One region of the Paenibacillus sp. AN1007 genome, then DNA from elsewhere that is predicted to be linked to it. Evidence: a T-box and tRNA genes for the amino acid it is inferred to sense, from the RefSeq annotation. Region 1 holds a T-box; the other regions hold tRNA genes.
What was found. A T-box is a leader RNA that pairs with one kind of tRNA and senses whether it is charged. The one in region 1 lies ahead of leuS (leucine--tRNA ligase), so its partner is inferred to be a tRNA-Leu.
Positions count from the first base shown of each region.

Region 1 (4,750 bases):
AGGTTGGATTTATCGGAACCGGCAGCATGGGCAGTCTGTTGATCTATGCCCTGATCCAATCCGGTGCACTCGAACCCCGTCAGATTGCAGCAAGCAACCGCACCCCTTCCAAAGTACGTCAGCTATCCCTCCGTTACCCTGGACTGCATGAATCACAGAGCAATCGGGAAACGGTGATTCGCAGCAGCATCATCTTCCTGTGTGTGAAGCCGCTGGAATTCCGACATGTGATTGATGATATCCTGCCTGTCGTGACTCCCAATCATATCATTGTCTCGATCACCAGTCCCGTGCAGCTGCGCCATCTGGAATCTTCACTTCCTTGCAAAGTCTCCAAGGTTATTCCCAGCGTTACTCACCAGGTCGGCAGCGGAGCAACTCTGTTCATCCATGGCGAGCGAATGACGGCCGAAGACCGCAAAGTGCTGGAAGGTCTGCTGAGTCATATCGGCAAGCCTTACCAAGTGGATGAAGCCTGCACCCGAATCACATCGGACTTTTCCAGCTGCGGACCTGCATTTATATCATTCTTTCTGGAACAATGGATCGAAAGTGCTGTACGCCTGACAGGTATCAAACGAGCAGACGCCTGTGCTCTTGCCGGTGAGATGCTTCTGGGAACAGGCAAGCTGCTCACCGAAGGGGGTTACACACCGCAAGAACTTCAAGCTCGTGTCGCTGTACCTGGCGGAATAACCGCTCAGGCACTTGCACTGCTGCGAAACAACCTGGATGGTGTATTCGACAACCTGATCCATACGACACATGAGAAATATGATGAAGATTTAGTCAAGCTGGATGAGGTGTTTCGTGCCAGTGAAATTAACCGGCAACAATATTAACCAGTTTGCCTGGAACGGCAATGACTTTGCGAATAGTCTTGCCTTCCAGCGCCTGTTTCACAGGTGCCAGTTCCATCGTATAGTCCTGCATTCCTTGTGCATCCAGATCCTTCGAAATTGTTGCGCGAGTTACAATCTTGCCGTTGACCTGCACCACGATCTCCACTTCTGCATCCACGGTCATCGACTCATCATACTCAGGCCAAGCCACGTAGGAAATTCCACCTTCATATCCAAGACGACTCCACAGTTCCTCCGCCATATGCGGTGCCAAAGGTGACAGCAGCTGAACAAAGTTCTCCATTGCTTCACGAGGCAGTGTATCCGCTTTGTATGCATCGTTAATGAAGATCATCAATTGGCTTATCGCGGTGTTGAAACGCAGATGCTCCAGATCCTCCGTCACTTTTTTGATTGTTTTATGCGCTGTGCGTTTGAATTCATCCGTTCCGCCATCTGCTGTAATCTTCTCATTAACTGCACCTGTATCTTCGTTGATGAACAGACGCCATACACGTGACAAGAAACGATACATCCCTTCGACCCCGCTGGCGTTCCAAGGTTTGGTCGCTTCCAGAGGTCCCATGAACATTTCATAGAGACGCAGTGTATCTGCACCGAATTCGTTAACAATCTCATCCGGGTTAATCACATTACCACGGGATTTACTCATTTTTTCGTTATTGGTACCCAGAATCATACCTTGGTTGACCAGCTTGTAGAATGGCTCTTTCGTGTGTACAACGCCCAGATCATACAGCACTTTGTGCCAGAAACGAGCATACAGCAGGTGAAGTACCGCATGTTCTGCTCCACCGATGTACAAGTCCACTGGCAGCCACTGCTGCTGTTTCTCCTTCGAGATCAGTTCCTTGTCATTGTGAGGATCGATGAACCGCAGATAATACCAGCAGCTTCCTGCCCACTGCGGCATCGTGTTCGTTTCGCGGCGCGCTTTCATGCCTGTTTCCGGATCGACCGTATTCACCCAATCTGTCACATTAGCCAGTGGAGATTCTCCTGTACCTGAAGGTTTGATCTGGTCAATGTCAGGAAGCAGCAGCGGCAGTTGATCTTCCGGCACCGTCTTCATTGTTCCATCTTCCAGATGCAGAATCGGAATCGGCTCTCCCCAATAACGCTGACGGCTGAACAACCAGTCACGCAGACGATATGTTGTTTTACCTTGTCCCTTACCGTTCTCTTCAAGCCAAGCGATCATCTTCGCCGCAGCTTCTTCGTTGTTTAATCCGTTCAGGAAATCGGAGTTCACGTGTGCACCGTCGCCTGTATACGCCTCTTTTGTGACATCGCCGCCTTCAATGACTTCGATGATATTCAGGTCAAACTGCTTCGCAAATTCCCAGTCACGTGCATCATGCCCCGGGACAGCCATAACAGCCCCTGTACCGTAACCAGCCAGTACATAATCCGCAATCCAAATCGGAAGCTTTGCTCCGTTAACCGGATTGATCGCATACGCCCCTGTGAACACACCTGTTTTTTCTTTGGCCAAGTCCGTACGTTCCAGATCACTCTTACGCGCAGCCTGCTCCTGATAAGCTTTCACTGCCTCACGCTCTGTTTCAGACGTAATCACGTCCACCAGTTCATGTTCTGGAGCGAGAACTGCAAAGCTTGCACCAAACAATGTATCTGCGCGAGTTGTGAATACTTTGATCACTTCTTCACGGCCTTCAATGGCAAAAACCACTTCAGCACCTGTCGATTTGCCGATCCAGTTACGCTGCATATCCTTGATGCTTTCCGACCAGTCCAGCTCTTCCAGGTCCTCCAGCAAACGCTCCGCATATTCCGTAATTTTCAGCACCCATTGACGCATCGGTTTACGTACAACGGGGTGGCCGCCGCGTTCACTTTTACCGTCAATAACCTCTTCATTCGCCAGAACCGTACCCAATGCCTCACACCAGTTCACCGGCACTTCATCTACATAAGCCAAACCTTTTTTGTACAGCTGGATGAAAATCCATTGTGTCCATTTGTAGTACTCCGGGTCCGTTGTGCTGATCTCGCGATCCCAGTCATACGAAAATCCGAGAGATTTGATCTGACGACGGAAATTGTCGATATTGCGGAATGTAATATGACGCGGGTGCTCCCCCGTATCCAGTGCGTGCTGCTCTGCAGGCAGACCGAACGCGTCCCAACCCATCGGATGAAGTACATTGTATCCGCGCATCCGTTTGTAACGGGATACGATATCCGTTGCTGTATATCCTTCCGGATGACCTACGTGCAGTCCGGAACCGGACGGATAAGGAAACATATCCAGAGCATAAAACTTCGGTTTCGACGGGTCCTCACCTGTTTTGAATGTTTTGTTTTCATCCCAATACTGCTGCCAGTTTTTTTCCATCACTTGCGGTTGATAGCCGTGCTTCGGCTGATGATTCTCACTCATCTATATTCCTCCTTCAGGTTATACGCGCTTTGATAACAACAAAAAAACCTCAGCATCCCGTAGCGTTTGCAGCGCTAGGGACGAGAGGTTGAATTCCCGTGGTACCACCCTAGTTAGCGGACGAACGTGCTTCGTCATCCACTCCCTCTAGACCTGTAACGGCGGTTAACCGATGCGGATTTCCTATTCAATGCAGAAGGCATAGAAAGGTGTAGTCACCGCATTTCTCCAAGGCGAGTTCGCAAAGTACTGTCAATCGGCTTGCACCACCCGCCGACTCTCTGTCGTGTACAGAATTTACTACTGATCCTTATCATCGAAATATGTATACAATATCGGGAACATTATATAAAAATGCAGGCTCAAAGTCAATATGACACTTCACATTCATCCTTCTCAGATGATATAATTTCCGTGCTCCCCGACTACAATGATGCTTCTTCAAACATTCCGAAAACGTTCAATACCCTTCTTCAGATTCTGAATCGTCCATTGGATATGCTCCTGATTATCATACTGCCGGTAATCACATTCAATTCGAAGTGCAAGATCAAAATACAAATCGTACAAGCTTCTGCGCTTCCGCTCACTCTCCGTCACAATCTCTCGGCCATACCCTTTCAGAAATCCCGGAGTATAGTTAAAATGACTGAAATAGTGCTCCATCAGCGGATCACCCCACAACGAGCGTTCAAAATCGATAATGCCCGTAATCTGTTTATCCTGCACCAACACATTACCATCCCACAGATCCCAGCTGATCAACATGGGTTCGGTCACTTCATCCAGTACATCTGATCTTTCCTCGATCAGACGCCGCAGCTCATTGTAGTCAATACCAATATCAATCTTTGCCTTTTCTCCATCGGCAAGCATATCCTCCATCAACATCAAAAATGCTTCTCTCCATGTGCTGCGCTGTCTGTCCTTCCCCGAAAAATAACCGAATCGATCCCCCTTAATCTCGTTGATTCGCTTGTTATATTGTCCTAACTGCTGCTCAATTTCTTCCTGCTCTGACACTGTAAGTTGAGTTTTTACCTGGTTATACGGCGTCCCGGACATGTATTCCATAATAAAATACTGTGCAGGTGCAAAAGCAAGCGAAGCATCATAAGCCAGCACCTGAGGCACAGGAACATCCTTCAGACCGGCAGCAAGCCGGAGTGCTTCCACTTCTGCTGTCATCAGATCCTGCTCACAGCGCATCAGATTGGTTGCAGCCGAGGGCGCAATTTTAAGGACAATTTTTCGTCCGTCACTTAGCACTATTTTATAGGCATGGTTTGCCCATCCGTCAATCATTTCTTCACATTCCTGAATGGCCGCAGCGAGTTGATGTGTAATGATCTGATCCAGCTGCTCTTTGGATAATCTCGTTTTATATGTACTTTCCATCGTTGTCATCCTCCCGTTATTGAATAGTTCATCTCATTTCGGAAAACGCTTTCCGAATTAAATTTATTATGTCTCTCTTTCCTTC
Region 1 covers NZ_CP159992.1:1,213,367-1,218,116, reverse strand. The annotation lists gene comER (late competence protein ComER) at 1-842, shown strand, start outside; gene leuS (leucine--tRNA ligase) at 823-3,267, opposite strand; T-box leader at 3,341-3,593, opposite strand; gene ABXS70_RS05610 (aminoglycoside phosphotransferase family protein) at 3,709-4,665, opposite strand.

Region 2 (4,750 bases), 2.5 Mb from region 1:
ATTTTTTAAAATTTGAACACCCTACAATATATGTGAGAATGAGAGATTGTGACAGGCCACCTGCCTTGCTGAACCTGCGGATTTATCATTTCAGATTTGTGCACGTTTCAGAATAAAATCCAATGGGGAAATTCACCAAAATCGGCTGAATTTCTAGACAGAAACAGCATGATACCAGCAAAAATCACACAAAAGTTCTAAAGACCTATAATTGGGTAATTAGAACCAAATAAATTGTGATTCCGTACAAATCATTCCATCATTTTTAGTGAATCATTGTAATCTAGGAATATACTAGGATGCGAATAGCGCGAGGTCTAGTTCATAGTTCCCTCTTTGATGTAGAATGACGCACAACCGGTTTTCAAACCAGTCATTGCGGCACTTGAAAGTACCCCTTTATTTATTGTAGTATTTGGTTAAAAAAATCGGAGGAAATATGCCTAATCAACCAGAACAACATTCCATCCAGGCGTGGTCTCTGATCAACCGTAAATATTTGGGAAAAGGTGTCCGTGTTAAACGGTTCCGTAAACCGACACGCTGTCAAATCCGCAATCGTGTTCTTCTTGCCGTGCTGATGGCCAACGATATTAAATTGTCTCAGCTCGCCGAAGACCTCTCGATCTCCTCACGCAGCGTAAGCGCGTGGGTGTACGAAGGGCGAATACCCGGCAGTACCAATCTGGACAAGACCTGCCAGCTGCTTGGCTACCCGCGGCACATTCTTTTCAATGAAGAGGTCGTGCGCAGCAGTCCGGTGATCTGTCAACCCGAGCCTTCCCGCTTTATGAAGCGGACGGTAACCCGCTCACCCGTGAGTAACCGTATTCTAACCGGCTTGTGTATGGTCCATGATTTGTCGGTGACAGATGTCAGCCACTGGATCGGGGTTCATCCCGGCACTTTCCGCAAATGGCTGCATCAGGGAACGCTGCCTTCTGCCGCGTTTCAGGAACAAGCGGAGCAATTTTTCCGCATTCCGAAGACGATTCTGTTCGCAGATGTCATTCTTAAAGATCGTCGGAATCCCTAACAAAGCGAACAGTCAAAAGGCTCTGCGCTCCTTAATCGGAGGCAGAGCCTATTTTAGTTTTAATGCTTTTTTATGAATAATTCACCTGCATTCTCGGCAAAATGAAAGAACAAAACGAGCGGAAGCTGACGTGTAACAATACCCACAGATGAAAAACCACTTAACCGCTCCATACCCTACTTTATAAGTGCAGGTGAAAAGATGAAATCCTCTACCCAATTGGGAGCTGCCCTCGGCTTTCTCGCGGGAACAACCTTCGGCAGCGGCATTGCTTTTTTACTTCGTTTCGAGCCGGTACCGTTAATGCTCTGCGTTACATTATGCGGTCTGACCGGCATGCTGACGGGTCTGCTGACCGTCACTGTACGGAATAGGCGCAGCCGCCTCCAAGAGCGCTAGGCACTGCTGTATGAGCTGGGAATCAGCTGCATGGGAAGTCCTCTTGTTCTGCTTGCATCCGTTGTTATGTTGAGAAAAGAAAAAGGTTTGTACGCCGTCTATTGGACGGTGTACAAACCTTTTTCTTTAGATGCGGTCGAGAGGACTCGAACCTCCACGGGGGGTTAGCCCACACGGACCTGAACCGTGCGCGTCTGCCAATTCCGCCACGACCGCGTATTATGTATCTTCTCATCCTGGATGAAAAGCACCTACGGTGAATCAATTCCTTGTTTTACCGTAATTCAGAGTATACATGTTTCTAATATATTATGCAACAGCTTTTTTCTGATGTTAACAGATACGTTATGTAAACCGATGCCGCTCTCGTTCAATTCAAACAGACAGAAGCAGACCCTTCTGTCCCTTGGGTCTGCCTCTGCGCTTTCTATTTTTCCACTGTCTGTATGACAACCGTTCGGTTACGGCCCTCTTCCTTGGCCAGATAAAGCGCATTATCCGCCAAATGAAACAACTCGGCTTCAGATCGGGCATGCATTGGAAACTCTGCAATACCTGCCGATAGGGTAACTGAACGCTCAACAGCAAGCACACTTTCCTCGACGGAAATCCGGATTCGCTCTGCCGCCTCATATGCCATCTTTGAATCGTAATCTCGAAGCAGCACGACAAACTCTTCCCCGCCAAAGCGGAAAGAGACATCTTCAGGCCGGACGGATATCTGGATCAGCTTGGCGATCTGTTTCAGGACCTCATCCCCCGTAGAATGACCATATGTATCATTAATTAACTTAAAGCGGTCAATATCGAGAACAACAATGGAAAAAGGAGTCTCATCCTGAATCCATTCCTGTATAACAGTCTCAAATGTTCTGCGGTTATTCAAGCCGGTTAACACGTCTGTTCTTGCATCATATACTAATTGATCTGTCTTGTTCCTGAAACTTGCCATTGCCCCGATCATTGTCCGTGTAAGCAGATCAGCTTCCCTGTTCCAGTGCGGTTTCACAATCGGCAGCTCTACTCTTCCTTTATCCACCTGCTGCACGAGATCAGCCAGAAACACAAAAGGCTGCACAAGCTTGCGGGCCACCCGCAGTACAATCAGGGTTAACAGGATGAACGGTACGGCAATGTACAGCAGAAGCAGACCAATCTGACGGTTCAACTGATCATACACCATTTGTGTCGGTGATACGACGACAACTCCCCAATCGGTTGCCGGAACCTTGTAATATCCTGCAAGCGTGCTTGTCCCTTCCAGATTGGTATACTTCTCTTGTCCTGTCTGGTTATTCATCAATTTCTGGACCACTATGTTTTTACTAATATTCTCGCCGATCCGGCTGACATTGGGGTGAAACAGCAGTGCTCCCTTATGGTCAACGATAAAAAAGTACGATCCATTACTGGTCTTCAGTTGACTTCCAAAGGACAAATCCAGTATATTATTCTCCTGCAAATAGATACTTCCGCTTATTAGACCTTTGTAGTCTCCCTTGTTATCAACAATCGGTTCACTCAGAAAAACGATTCTGCGATTCGTTCGCGGAGTCAGGTACGCATCCGATAAGTATGTAGATTTTGCTTTGATCGCCGCTTTGGCTGCTTCAGAGCTGACATGTTTACCGACGCTCACCTGGGAATACGGTGACCTCGATAGGACAAGCCCTGTCTTATCAGCCAGAACTACAGCATTGAAATAATCACTGCTGTTGTGGATCAAATCCAGTGTGGTATTCAGTTTGTCTTTGTCATTGTAATCGACATCTTTAAAATACGCAGCCCCGTACCTCAAGCTCCTCTGCATCGATTCAAAAAGGGAGTCCAGCGTTTGGCTCATCTGTACCGCATTTGCATAATTAAGCTTGAGCGAGTTGTTAATAAGAGCCTGTTTCTGGGTAGTATATGAGGTAATCACCATAATGGTCAGTGTCATCAGGACCGAAATCGTGACTAACCCTCCAAGTAATGCGGTAAGGCTAATTTTTTTAAATGTTCTGACTTTTCTGCGTAATCTGGATAACTTTTTATTTGCGATCATTTTGCTTCCCCCGGATTTTCATAAAAAGGCATATCCATATCATCATATATTAAAGTTGTTAAGAAACAATGAAGAGAACAAGATATCTTAACAATAATTTATAGGATTGACGAAATCATGACAAAATATCGTCTATGGAAATGCCTTGTTTATTTATCCCCCTCCCCACTCATCCTTCAATGATATAACCTTCCTCCAGAATCTGCTCTACAAAACCTGCCATATACCTCAGCTGAACATCAATGGGGCGCTGACTGCCCATCAAAATCCGGTTCTGGACTTCATTGGCCTCGGCTGGAAGCGCAAAAGCGCGTGTATTGGGAAATTCCCTGGCAAGGGTTGTATAGATAGCATTCACCAATGTATCCTTCCCTGAACGTCCAAACACATTAAGCAGCACCGCACCGCCTGCACGCAGTTTGTCTTTTACCATACGGAAGAAGGAAGCATTCGTAAACTGCTCCGGCGTTCCGGCTGCTGTGAATGCATCAATAATGATATAATCGTATACCCCCGCCTGCTCCCGTTCCAACAGTTCCCGACCATCACCAACCAGCACCGGTGAGCCCTGATATCCAAAGAAGTGCTGGCTGATATCCACAACCTCCGCATCCAGTTCCGCCACCTTGACTTGTCGATCTGACAGGTAAGAAGAAATCGTACCAATGCCCTGTCCCACCACAAATACTCGATTAAAATGCGGATCATTTCGTTCCATTAGATGCAGCATAGCTCGCGGATACTCCAGTACAATTCTGGAAGGCTGCTCCAGATCGATCGCCCCCTGAACCGCATCATCCGAGAACTGCAGCACACGGAAGTGTCCGATTTCCCCATAAAGTCTTTTGGTTTCGTAAACGGTCAACTCATGCTGTTCACTTTTATTCCGGTATAATACTTTCAATTTCCTGCTCCTTTCGGGTAAATCATCAGAACTGCGAATCAATGCTGCAGGCCAATAGCCTCGTGTAATGCCTGGACATAAGCAACGCCGAGATTCGACAGGGACGTGCTCTTATGACAGATCCATCCTACATTTATCGATTCTTCACATTCGAGCGGAACCGGAATAATCTCGTTGCCGTTCAGATCGGCGCTGAGTACACCTGTAGATATGGTATACCCGTTTAGACCAATCAGCAGATTAAACAGCGTTGCCCTGTCATTCACCTGAATGCTTTTCGGATGTGATAACGTACTCAGAATCTCTTCCGAAAAATGAAAGGAATTATACTCCCCCTGGTCAAAGGACAGATAAGGGTAATCTTGGA
Region 2 covers NZ_CP159992.1:3,676,057-3,680,806, forward strand. The annotation lists gene ABXS70_RS16290 (helix-turn-helix transcriptional regulator) at 440-1,036, shown strand; gene ABXS70_RS16295 (hypothetical protein) at 1,238-1,435, shown strand; tRNA gene ABXS70_RS16300 (tRNA-Leu) at 1,567-1,651, opposite strand; gene ABXS70_RS16305 (diguanylate cyclase) at 1,863-3,479, opposite strand; gene ABXS70_RS16310 (fused MFS/spermidine synthase) at 3,649-4,383, opposite strand; gene ABXS70_RS16315 (LysR family transcriptional regulator) at 4,422-4,750, opposite strand, start outside.
Region 2: it encodes a tRNA-Leu, which carries the amino acid that the T-box ahead of leuS (leucine--tRNA ligase) is inferred to sense. The anticodon was not compared.

Region 3 (4,750 bases), 3.0 Mb from region 1:
GGAAAACGACGCTGATGAAAACCTTGATGGGGCTGATTCGGACGCGTAAAGGCAGTATTCAATGGAACCATCAGGAACTAGCTTCGCTCGAATCGGCTAAACGGGCAAAGGCGGGAATAGGATATGTGCCGCAAGGGAGGGAGATTTTCCCCCAGCTTACGGTGAAAGAGAACCTGCTGCTTGGACTGGAAAGGAATGCTTCCGGGAATCAATCGTTCCCTGAGGATGTGTTGGATCTGTTTCCGGTACTTGCTTCCATGTATGGACGTCAAGGCGGTGACTTGAGTGGTGGGCAGCGAGCGAGCTTGCCATTGCTCGTGCGCTTGCGTCCCGTCCTGGCCTGCTGCTGCTGGATGAGCCGACGGAAGGTATTCAGCCCTCCATCGTTGAGGATATCAGACAGGTAATACTCAAACTGAAAATGCAGGGCGATATTTCAATTTTGTTGGTGGAGCAGAGTATTGATTTTGTGCGCAGTGCCGCGGATTATATTTATGTGATGGACAGAGGGGTTATGGCTCTGCAGGGAGCACCGCATGAGCTGGATATATCGCAGTTTGAATATCATCTGTCTGTATAATGCAGTCCGGGCTATCCGTGTTTGTTTCGTGCCTGACTCCAATGTGCGCATGCTGTAATGGTGTTGAATGTACGGAGGTGTGACCTATGCTGTGCAGGTTTAATGAGGCTGGTCGAGTACGTTGGAGTATTTCGGATACAGCCGGCGGATGCATTCAGGGCAGATATCATGTGTGAACTCGGCAGAGGTGTGTTTCTCCAAATAATGTTCGACGGAGCTCCATTCCTCCGATTCGTCTTTAATATGTTTACAGACGGCGCAAATGGGCAATAGGCCGAATAATGTACGTGCTTCAGTCAGGGCTTGCCTTAGCTGAAGCTCTGTTTTTTTCTGTTCGGTAATGTCGGTGTGAGCTACGAGAGCCAGGGCAGTATCCATTGCGGGTCCATCATGCAGTGGAGTGAGCTCTACACGAAACCATCTCTCTTCATTATATGGGGTGGTCACAGAGATGTCGTATGTATGGGTTTGCTTAAACGGAACGACGTTGTGTCTCAGATCTTGTGCAAATGTGGTAGCCGGAAGAATATCTTTCTGCTGCGCCGCCCAGGCTTCCATCAAATGCAGGTAATGCCTGTGACAGCGGGCTGTGTGCGAAAAAGGTCTATGAAACCCGCGTTCCCAGGCTCGGTTGCAGCTCCTAATCATCCAATGCTGATCAACGATAATCAGCTGATGGTTGGTCGATTGGAAAGACAAGCTTTCGAGGTCTGATGTCACATATCTCACGAGAGAAATCCTCCTTTGATGAAAATGGTTATCGCAGCTCCTCGGGGATGTCCAAAATATCAGCGACCAAATGCCTGAATCTGGTTGCTTTGCGTGTGCCGTGGATAAGGTTGGACAGACGATAGGGTGGAATGCCATGCTGTTCGCAAAAGGTTTTCTGATCGACCTGCAGTTCGGTTAGGCGTCGTTTGATAGCCCATCCGAACGGAGTGACTGGTTTTTTCTTGTTCAAAAGGGTTCACTCCTGAATGGATTATAGTATTCAGCAAGCTTGTATTGGTGTAAGATATATAGAAATGCGAGCTGTGATTTCCATTATATACGTATTTGCGTCATCTAACAATTAAAAAATACGGAAATAAGTGTATTTTTTGAATTAATATGACGTAAATACGTTTTTATAAGCTTGCAAAAAAGTGAAAAACACGCCAGCAAGGGGATTGCGGCGTGTTTTTTTGTATGCATTTTTATAGAAGGGTGGAACGGGGAGAGTTATGCTCTGTAAGCATGGAGGCCTGCCCCGAGCATGTGAAAGTTGGGGAACAAGGGCTTCATAGACAGGGATGCGGGGGGCATATGTCCATCTGGAGAAGAGGTGCTCACGGTCGTCCATTCCTTCTCTAGGTCTGTGGTCAGACGACCCAGCAGTTCCTTGGTGACTTCTTCAGTTAGAGGGATAACTTTGGAGGCTTCGGATATACAAGCATACATGGCTGAATGCAGGTAACCGAGAACCGCCTCTTCGACGGGGATGTCAAGGTGGTGGTTAATCCAGGCGTGAACGGTAGGGAGGCAGCCAACGGAATTGTATTTTGCGAAGATCTGTTCAAGCGGGCTGAAGTCAATCCACGGATGCAGGGCGCGCGAGAGTTTGATTAAACGTTTGCCTATAGCTGATGCTTGTTCTCGAAGTTCAGCGGGTGTGCGCTGTACATGGACCAGTTTGTCGATCAAAGCGACACGCCAGGTGTCCTTATGATCTGTTGCGGTGTAGATGCCTTTGATCGCCATGCCTTCAAGACGCACAAGACTAGGGTGAAGCTGGCATCGCATGAACGATTCGATATCCTCGGCAGTACGTATGGAGCCTTCCTTGATATGGGTGTTCATGCCGAAGAGATGGGAGAACCCTCCAACCTGCACAGAGGGATCAAGCAGTTTCGCGTAATCGAGAAGCTTATTCCCACGATTCAAGATCTTTCGCCTCCTGTGTACAGTTGTGTAAATTTTCCTAACTTGATAAAGGTTTTTTTGAAAATTTGTGTGTAAATCCGAATTATATGATATATATTTTCACATAATAATCGGTGTTTTGTCAATAGTTAACAGAAAAAAAGACGTTTGTATAGGCCTGGTAAGTATTTTGTGTTATATAAACTTACACAAGCTTATTTGTGATAAAATAATTTGATTCTTCTAAAGTTCCTATTTCGAAAACGGATGGATTTACTCCGTCTTCGTGTGGCCTCTTTTTCGCAATCAGATTAATGTTATGTGCTTACTTCAGAGTTATGACAAAAATTTGCGCAGTTAGATGGAATTTGAGCAGTTAAATGAAAAATGAAAGGAGAAAGGAAGCTGAGTTGTATAAAAAGAAGTGTTATATTCAGGCTGCACAAGAAAATCTAGATAATTGCTTTACTTTTAAATAAGATTCCGGTATAATCAATTCTGTTGCCGATAATTTACGACATGCGGTCGTGGTGGAATGGCAGACACGCTATCTTGAGGGGGTAGTGGGCGTATGCCCGTGGAGGTTCGAGTCCTCTCGACCGCATTATATGAAGAGATACCTGAGAAGCTTTCCATAATGGAAAGCTTCTTTTCTTTGATCAGAACTGAAGTTCCGCAGCTCAATGGAACGTTCTGAACTAGTTGAAGCGGGTACAGCGAAAAAAAGCCATCCTGAAGCCTGAGCCTTGGCTCTTTGGTTTCGGATCGCTTTTTCATTTTATAAAATATAGTTTATTTCAACAAAGCCTCAATATCCTCTTGAATTTTGTCTGGTATCGTCTGCGGAGCATATCGTTTCACTACTTTCCCGTTCTGGTCAACCAGGAATTTGGTGAAGTTCCATTTGATTGCTTTCGAGCCGAGCAGGCCGGGTGCTTCTTTGGTAATATGTTGGAAAAGTGGATGGGCGCTGGAGCCATTGACGTCAATTTTTTCAAACATAGGGAAGCTGACACCGTAATTCATCTGACAGAACTCGGCAATATCATCGGAGGAACCTTTCTCCTGCGCAAACTGATTGCTTGGGAACCCAAGCACTTCAAACGGAGCATCCTGGAATTTATCCTGCAGCTCCTGCAGGCCCTTGAATTGAGGTGTGAGACCACACTGACTTGCTGTATTTACTATTAACAACACTTTGCCGCGATACTCGGACATCTCAATCTCTTGTCCGCGAAGGGTGTTTACTTTGTAATCATAAACTGACATAGGGATCGCCTCCATCATCTTGTTCTAGATACATTCATTATATTTTATGCAATTAAGTAATGCAAAACTTATTTGGCTTCTGCGTTGTTATGACCATCCTTGGTGTGTAAGATCGACGTAAGATTGAAATCGTTGTGAAATGTGATGATCCATTTTTGTGCGGCAGAGAATTAGACAGCTTGGAAGAGTTGGATAGCGTATAACCTCATTGTAAGCGTTATTATTGAAGATTATTGCCGGAAATCTGACGATTCAGTGATCTGGCCGCACTTTACATCATCATGGCACAGGTGTATGATTCATAGCGTAATTTGAATTTTAATAAATTTATACCTGAAAAACGAAACAAACGATAATATCGATCGGTTCTTTATTCAAGATGTACGAACGATGTTTTAATCGCTGAGTTTCCATTCATTAAGGGTGGAAAACGGGGGAACCAACAGGATGGGCTGTATTACAGCAGCAGACATCCATGGGGTGAATTTTCCGGTGACAGCCGGAAATAGGGCGACTCTCGCGCCCGAATCCGTCAGCTAACCTCGTAAGCGTTAAAGGGAGAGGCAGCAAACCGCACGCTGGTTCATGGCGTTTTCGTCATGGATTATTTAAGAAGCGTTTCGGAGGCCTTGGTCCCCCACGCTTCTTTTTTGTTGTCTTTTCACGCCAAGGGAGGAACGAACAATGGATAAAGAGATGATTTTGGTGACGGCTCCGAATGAAGCTGGACGTAAATTTGTGAAATTGCTGATGTACAAAAAAATGCCTTTTGCCGTTCTGACGAATAGTGCTGGTGAGGAGCGCAAACTTCGCCAGATTGGCGTAGAACATGTGATCCGCATGAATACGGCAGCGGCTGAAAAATGGTTTTTGCCGCAGGGCAGTGTAGGGAATGTATTTATTTTTGAAAATAGTCTGAACTTGACCTGCCGTTATCTGCAGATTTGCCGGTCATGGACATCCAAGTCCCTGTGTGTGATCACAGAGCAGAGCCATCCT
Region 3 covers NZ_CP159992.1:4,260,744-4,265,493, reverse strand. The annotation lists partial or broken gene urtE (urea ABC transporter ATP-binding subunit UrtE) at 1-580, shown strand, start outside; gene ABXS70_RS19270 (hypothetical protein) at 680-1,309, opposite strand; gene ABXS70_RS19265 (XRE family transcriptional regulator) at 1,338-1,541, opposite strand; gene ABXS70_RS19260 (urease accessory UreF family protein) at 1,802-2,503, opposite strand; tRNA gene ABXS70_RS19255 (tRNA-Leu) at 3,004-3,086, shown strand; gene ABXS70_RS19250 (glutathione peroxidase) at 3,275-3,751, opposite strand; cyclic di-AMP (ydaO/yuaA leader) riboswitch at 4,142-4,317, shown strand; gene ABXS70_RS19245 (hypothetical protein) at 4,436-4,750, shown strand, end outside.
Region 3: it encodes a tRNA-Leu, which carries the amino acid that the T-box ahead of leuS (leucine--tRNA ligase) is inferred to sense. The anticodon was not compared.

Region 4 (4,750 bases), 2.4 Mb from region 1:
GCGTAATTGTCAAACCTGTTTTAACGTCTTCTTTGCGGCTCAATGTTAGCGGAATTATCGAATTTAGTCGGAATTATGTTTAAAACAGACTACTAAAGATTACAAAATAGTCATTAATGTTTCATCGGTGTAAGAATGGATAATAAACAAGTTTGTCAAGAGTTAAAAGCAATATTCCGTTCCGGTGAAATGAAGTTAATAAGCGTATGCTGCCGCATACATTGACAAAGAAAGAGATGCTGCATATGATGAGTTTATTAAATACATACAAATTTTGTATTTAAATTGCTTACAATGGGATTTATAATTCCGTTGTAAGCCAGAATGCACGGAAAATTTATGAATTGGGAGTGTGATGTTTTGTGAAAGCCAAAAAGTGGATGACGTTTGTACTCGCATGTTCCATGGTTTTTTCCACAGCAGGAATGGTCGTTCTTCCTGCAGCATCCGTATCCGCAGCTGATGCATCAGGCACAACCGCAAGTTTGTCTGATATTTTGAAAAATCAGCGCCCGGACGGAGGTTGGAGAAAAGATTACGGTCAGACATCAGGTGAATGGGCCAAATCAACGATCGATAATAAAGCTACATACTCCGAGATTAGAAGACTTGCGAAGGAATTCAAGAAAAATAAAGATCCGCGTTACTCGGCTGCAGCCATTAAGGGCATAAATTTTTTGCTTAACATGCAGTATTCCAACGGCGGCTGGCCGCAAATCTATCAAAGCTCCGGCTATCATAAGCATATTACTTACAATGATGACGCGATGATTAATGTGATGTTCATGCTCGATGAAGTTGCAGGCCGGAAAGGGGACTTTTCTTTTATCGATACTTCACTTGCGAATCGCAGTAAAAATGCGGTATCTAAAGGGGTTGACGCCATTTTGAACACGCAGGTGTCATCCGGCGGGAAATTGACGGTTTGGGGTCAGCAGCATGATTCCAGTACGCTGAGACCAGCAGGCGGAAGAAGTTACGAAGTGCCTTCGCTAACGGCTGCTGAGAGTGTAAACATCGTCAAGTTTCTGAAGACAAGACCACCCAATGCCAGAATAACGGCATCCATTAAAGGCGCTGAAGCCTGGTTTAACAAAGTGAAGATTACAGGATACCGATATGAGAGAGGGAACGGAGACAGCCGGATTATTGCGGATTCCAGCGCTTCACCAATCTGGGCTCGTTTCTATGAGCTTGGTACGGACAGACCTATTTTTGTTGGTCGTGACGGGATTGTGAAATATAAGCTGAGTGAGATCGAGAAGGAAAGAAGAGGAGGTTATGCTTGGTATGGCAGCTGGCCTTCCAAGCTGTAGTAACCTGTTTTTTGGAATCTTCTTAAGCTTGTTTTATTGAATTTACATTCTGAAGGAAGAGTATAAGAAGAGTCTAACAGGTTCGAACCAGATCTTAAGATCTGGTTCGAACCTGTTAGATGTTTTAAGTGTTGACATAATGGATCTCGCATGATATATTATTTCTTGTCGCCGATAATAATTGGTGAGACTAGAATATGCGGTCGTGGCGGAATTGGCAGACGCGCACGGTTCAGGTCCGTGTGGGCTAACCCCCCGTGGAGGTTCGAGTCCTCTCGACCGCATCAGATTAAAAAAGCTCCTTCAGGACATGTCCTGAAGGAGCTTTTTTAATCTTTTTGGTCATAAGCCAGTCATTCGATGAGGGGAGCCCGTCCTGCAGCTGCGCGATGCTCGTTCACACATCGATCCGAGCTACTGCAGAAACGGGGCTTGGCCACTTTTTGCCATGATAGAAAGATGTAGAGCATGAAGCAGACCAATATTAGGATGAAGATTATAATGCAGCAGTAACCGTGATGTTATCAATATTGGGTCCTTCTGAACCTGTGGTTACGATTCGAAGGGTATTTGTACCTGAATTCATAGGCACTTGAATGGTTTTCTCACCCCAGGTTGACCAGCTCCCTGTTGCCTCAAAGGGTTGGTTGCTGATTACTTTGGTGCCGTTAACATAAATGTCTAGGTTTCTTGTACCACTTTCCAGAGCATAACGGAACTTGACATTTTTAGTGCCGGTAATCGTGTTGTTGATTTCATTCCATTGAATTGCGGAACCTGTATACGCGTTAAAGTTCACGTAACCGGAACCGGAGAAACCTGGGTACAGGTTCTCAATCACTGCATCGGTAAGCGTTGTTCCTGTTTCAGCCTCATAAGTGGTACCTGTGCCTACATTCCCGCCGCCACCAGTGAGGTTAGCAACAAATGTAGTCACACTCCGTGCTGGAAGCTGCGCGGTGAATGCGCCATTGGAAACGTTAATCGGTGCAAGGCTCGCCAGATTACGGCTGCTGTCCGTAACATATGAAGAAACGGTGGAAGCATTACCATTCTGCAGTACAAATCGTTGGTTTGCAGACGAAGTACCGCGGTTGATGGCTACGATCACGACTTTGTTATCGCCTTTATAGGCAGATACAAAGGTATTGGTATCCGGGTTTTTGGAAGCATCTACTCTGACATATCCAGGGCGAACAAATTTGGAGAAATGAGCCATGTTATAACCACGCTTGCTGATCGTTCCATCTTCCTTCATCGGACTATATTGTCTGCGGATATACCACCATACATAAGCTTGGAAGTCGCCTTCAACCATTGCATTGTGCATATGGTACGATACGTCCAACGCTTCTGGCCAGCGGTCAGCGGAGTTGTTGTCACTGTTTGGATAATAGACTTCTGTCATCCACAGCTCTTTACCGGCTCCTTTTTGCTTAAAGAGCGGGTATGGGAAATCTTTGAACTGCGTTCCATACGTATGAGCTCCCAAGATGTCCATATTGGCGAGTGCCTGCGGATCATTCAGGATAGGGTCAGATATATTTTTCAAGTATTGGAAAGATTCAGGGGCCATAACTTTGGTACCTTGAATACTGCCTGCATTTTCCTTCATAAAACGAAGGATTTCCTGCGGGGTCCACCACGTCCAGTCGTGAGCGTAATCCGGCTCGTTCTGCACGGAGATCGCGTACAGGTTCACGCCGTTATTTTTCATAAAGGTTACAAAGTCATTCAAATGCTGAGCATACGCACCGTATTTGTCATATCTCAGTCTCTTGGCATTGGTATCGCCGTTGCGATTGAAAGTTTCCACCATGCTGCTCGGAGGATTCCAAGGTGATGCAAATACAATCGCACCTTTCTCGATTGCGCGCTTGGCTGTTGGGACTTCTAGAGCCCAGTTATTGGGGTTCGGATCGACGGAGATTCGGAGAATAGAGAACCCAAGCTGGTTCTGATCATTTCCGAAAGCGGTTTCACGTTGAGCCGGTGTAAGGTCACCAATCCAGACTGGATGATTTATACCGCCAAAACCTTTGATGAGCTGCTTTTCTGAAGCCAAGTTGATGTTGGCATCACTGGCTGCAGATACGTTCGTCGGCGTCAACATCAGGGGTAATGCGGTTAAACAGGCAAGCAAAATATTAACTGACTTTTTCCATTTCAATCTCATCTTCATACTTTACCCTCCCTCGGATTGAGTACTGCATCAACAGCTGATCAAGAAAAACATAAAAATGCCCGCTTGGCAGCAAATGGTATCGCGCATCACACCCCTCCGTCACATAAACTGTGTGCTTGGTCTTGATTTGAAAATTTTACCATATAGCTTGGACAAAAAATACCCTGCAAATTGCAGTTATTTGTAAAAAAATCGCTTTTTTTGCATTAAAGTGACCTGAGAAGATGAAAGAAGCAGCATCCCTTATTGGATGGGTTGAATATGTAAAAAGAGTTTAACAAGTATTGGATTCAGCTCTGATGGAGACTTTTTCTGTTCAGATTTTTTTTAGAATGAATTGGGAGTGCGAGCTTACATAGAAGTGCCCAAGTAATCAAACAATGAGAACACCAAGTATGGAGGAGGATCAGAAGATGATGCGTAAGAATAAAGGACGCCGCTTTTCAGTTGGAATGGGATTTCGATGTTTGGTCTTCCTATGTATTTTAAGTGCTGCCGGAGCGTTAGGGGAAAGGGGGGCTTTGGCCCAGCCGGAGACAAGTACAGCACCTCAGCCCAATCGAATAGCCATCATCATTGATGATGTTGGCAATGATATGAAGGGGACGGCGGAGATTCTGGATATGCCGGTGAAGCTGACCGTAGCCGTGATGCCTTTTTTGCAAACAACGAAACAAGATGCGGTCGCAGCGCATAAAAAAGGGATGGATGTGATTGTACACATGCCGATGGAACCTAAAAAGGGAAGACCGGAATGGCTTGGTCCAGGGGCGATCACTTCCAATCTGACAGACGAACAGGTTCGGGAACGAGTGGAGAAGGCGATTGATGATGTGCCCTACGCCATTGGTATGAACAATCATATGGGTTCCAAAATCACTTCGGATAAACGCATCATGTCCATTGTGCTGGATGTATGCCGGGAACGTGGGTTGTTCTTTGTCGACAGCCGCACTAACTTTCGATCTGTTGCGGGCGAGCTTGCTCAGACCAAAAATATGCCGCCCGTTGGAAACGACATATTTCTGGATGATCATAATTCAAAAGCACATATTCGGAAGCAGTTCGATCTGGCTGTTCAACGCGCCGTAGATAAGAAAAGCTGTGTTGTCATTGGGCACGTCGGTCATACGGGGTTGAACACCTCAGCCGTTATTTGTGAGTCCGTCTCACGTTTGCAGCATCAGGTGCAGTTCGTGGGTATTGGAGATCTGGTACGGGATGTGTGGCACTGGCAGGCAGCGCCTAC
Region 4 covers NZ_CP159992.1:3,592,520-3,597,269, reverse strand. The annotation lists gene pelA (pectate lyase) at 363-1,316, shown strand; tRNA gene ABXS70_RS15860 (tRNA-Leu) at 1,516-1,600, shown strand; gene ABXS70_RS15855 (carbohydrate-binding protein) at 1,813-3,492, opposite strand; gene ABXS70_RS15850 (divergent polysaccharide deacetylase family protein) at 3,915-4,750, shown strand, end outside; gene ABXS70_RS15845 (N-acetylmuramoyl-L-alanine amidase) at 4,747-4,750, opposite strand, start outside.
Region 4: it encodes a tRNA-Leu, which carries the amino acid that the T-box ahead of leuS (leucine--tRNA ligase) is inferred to sense. The anticodon was not compared.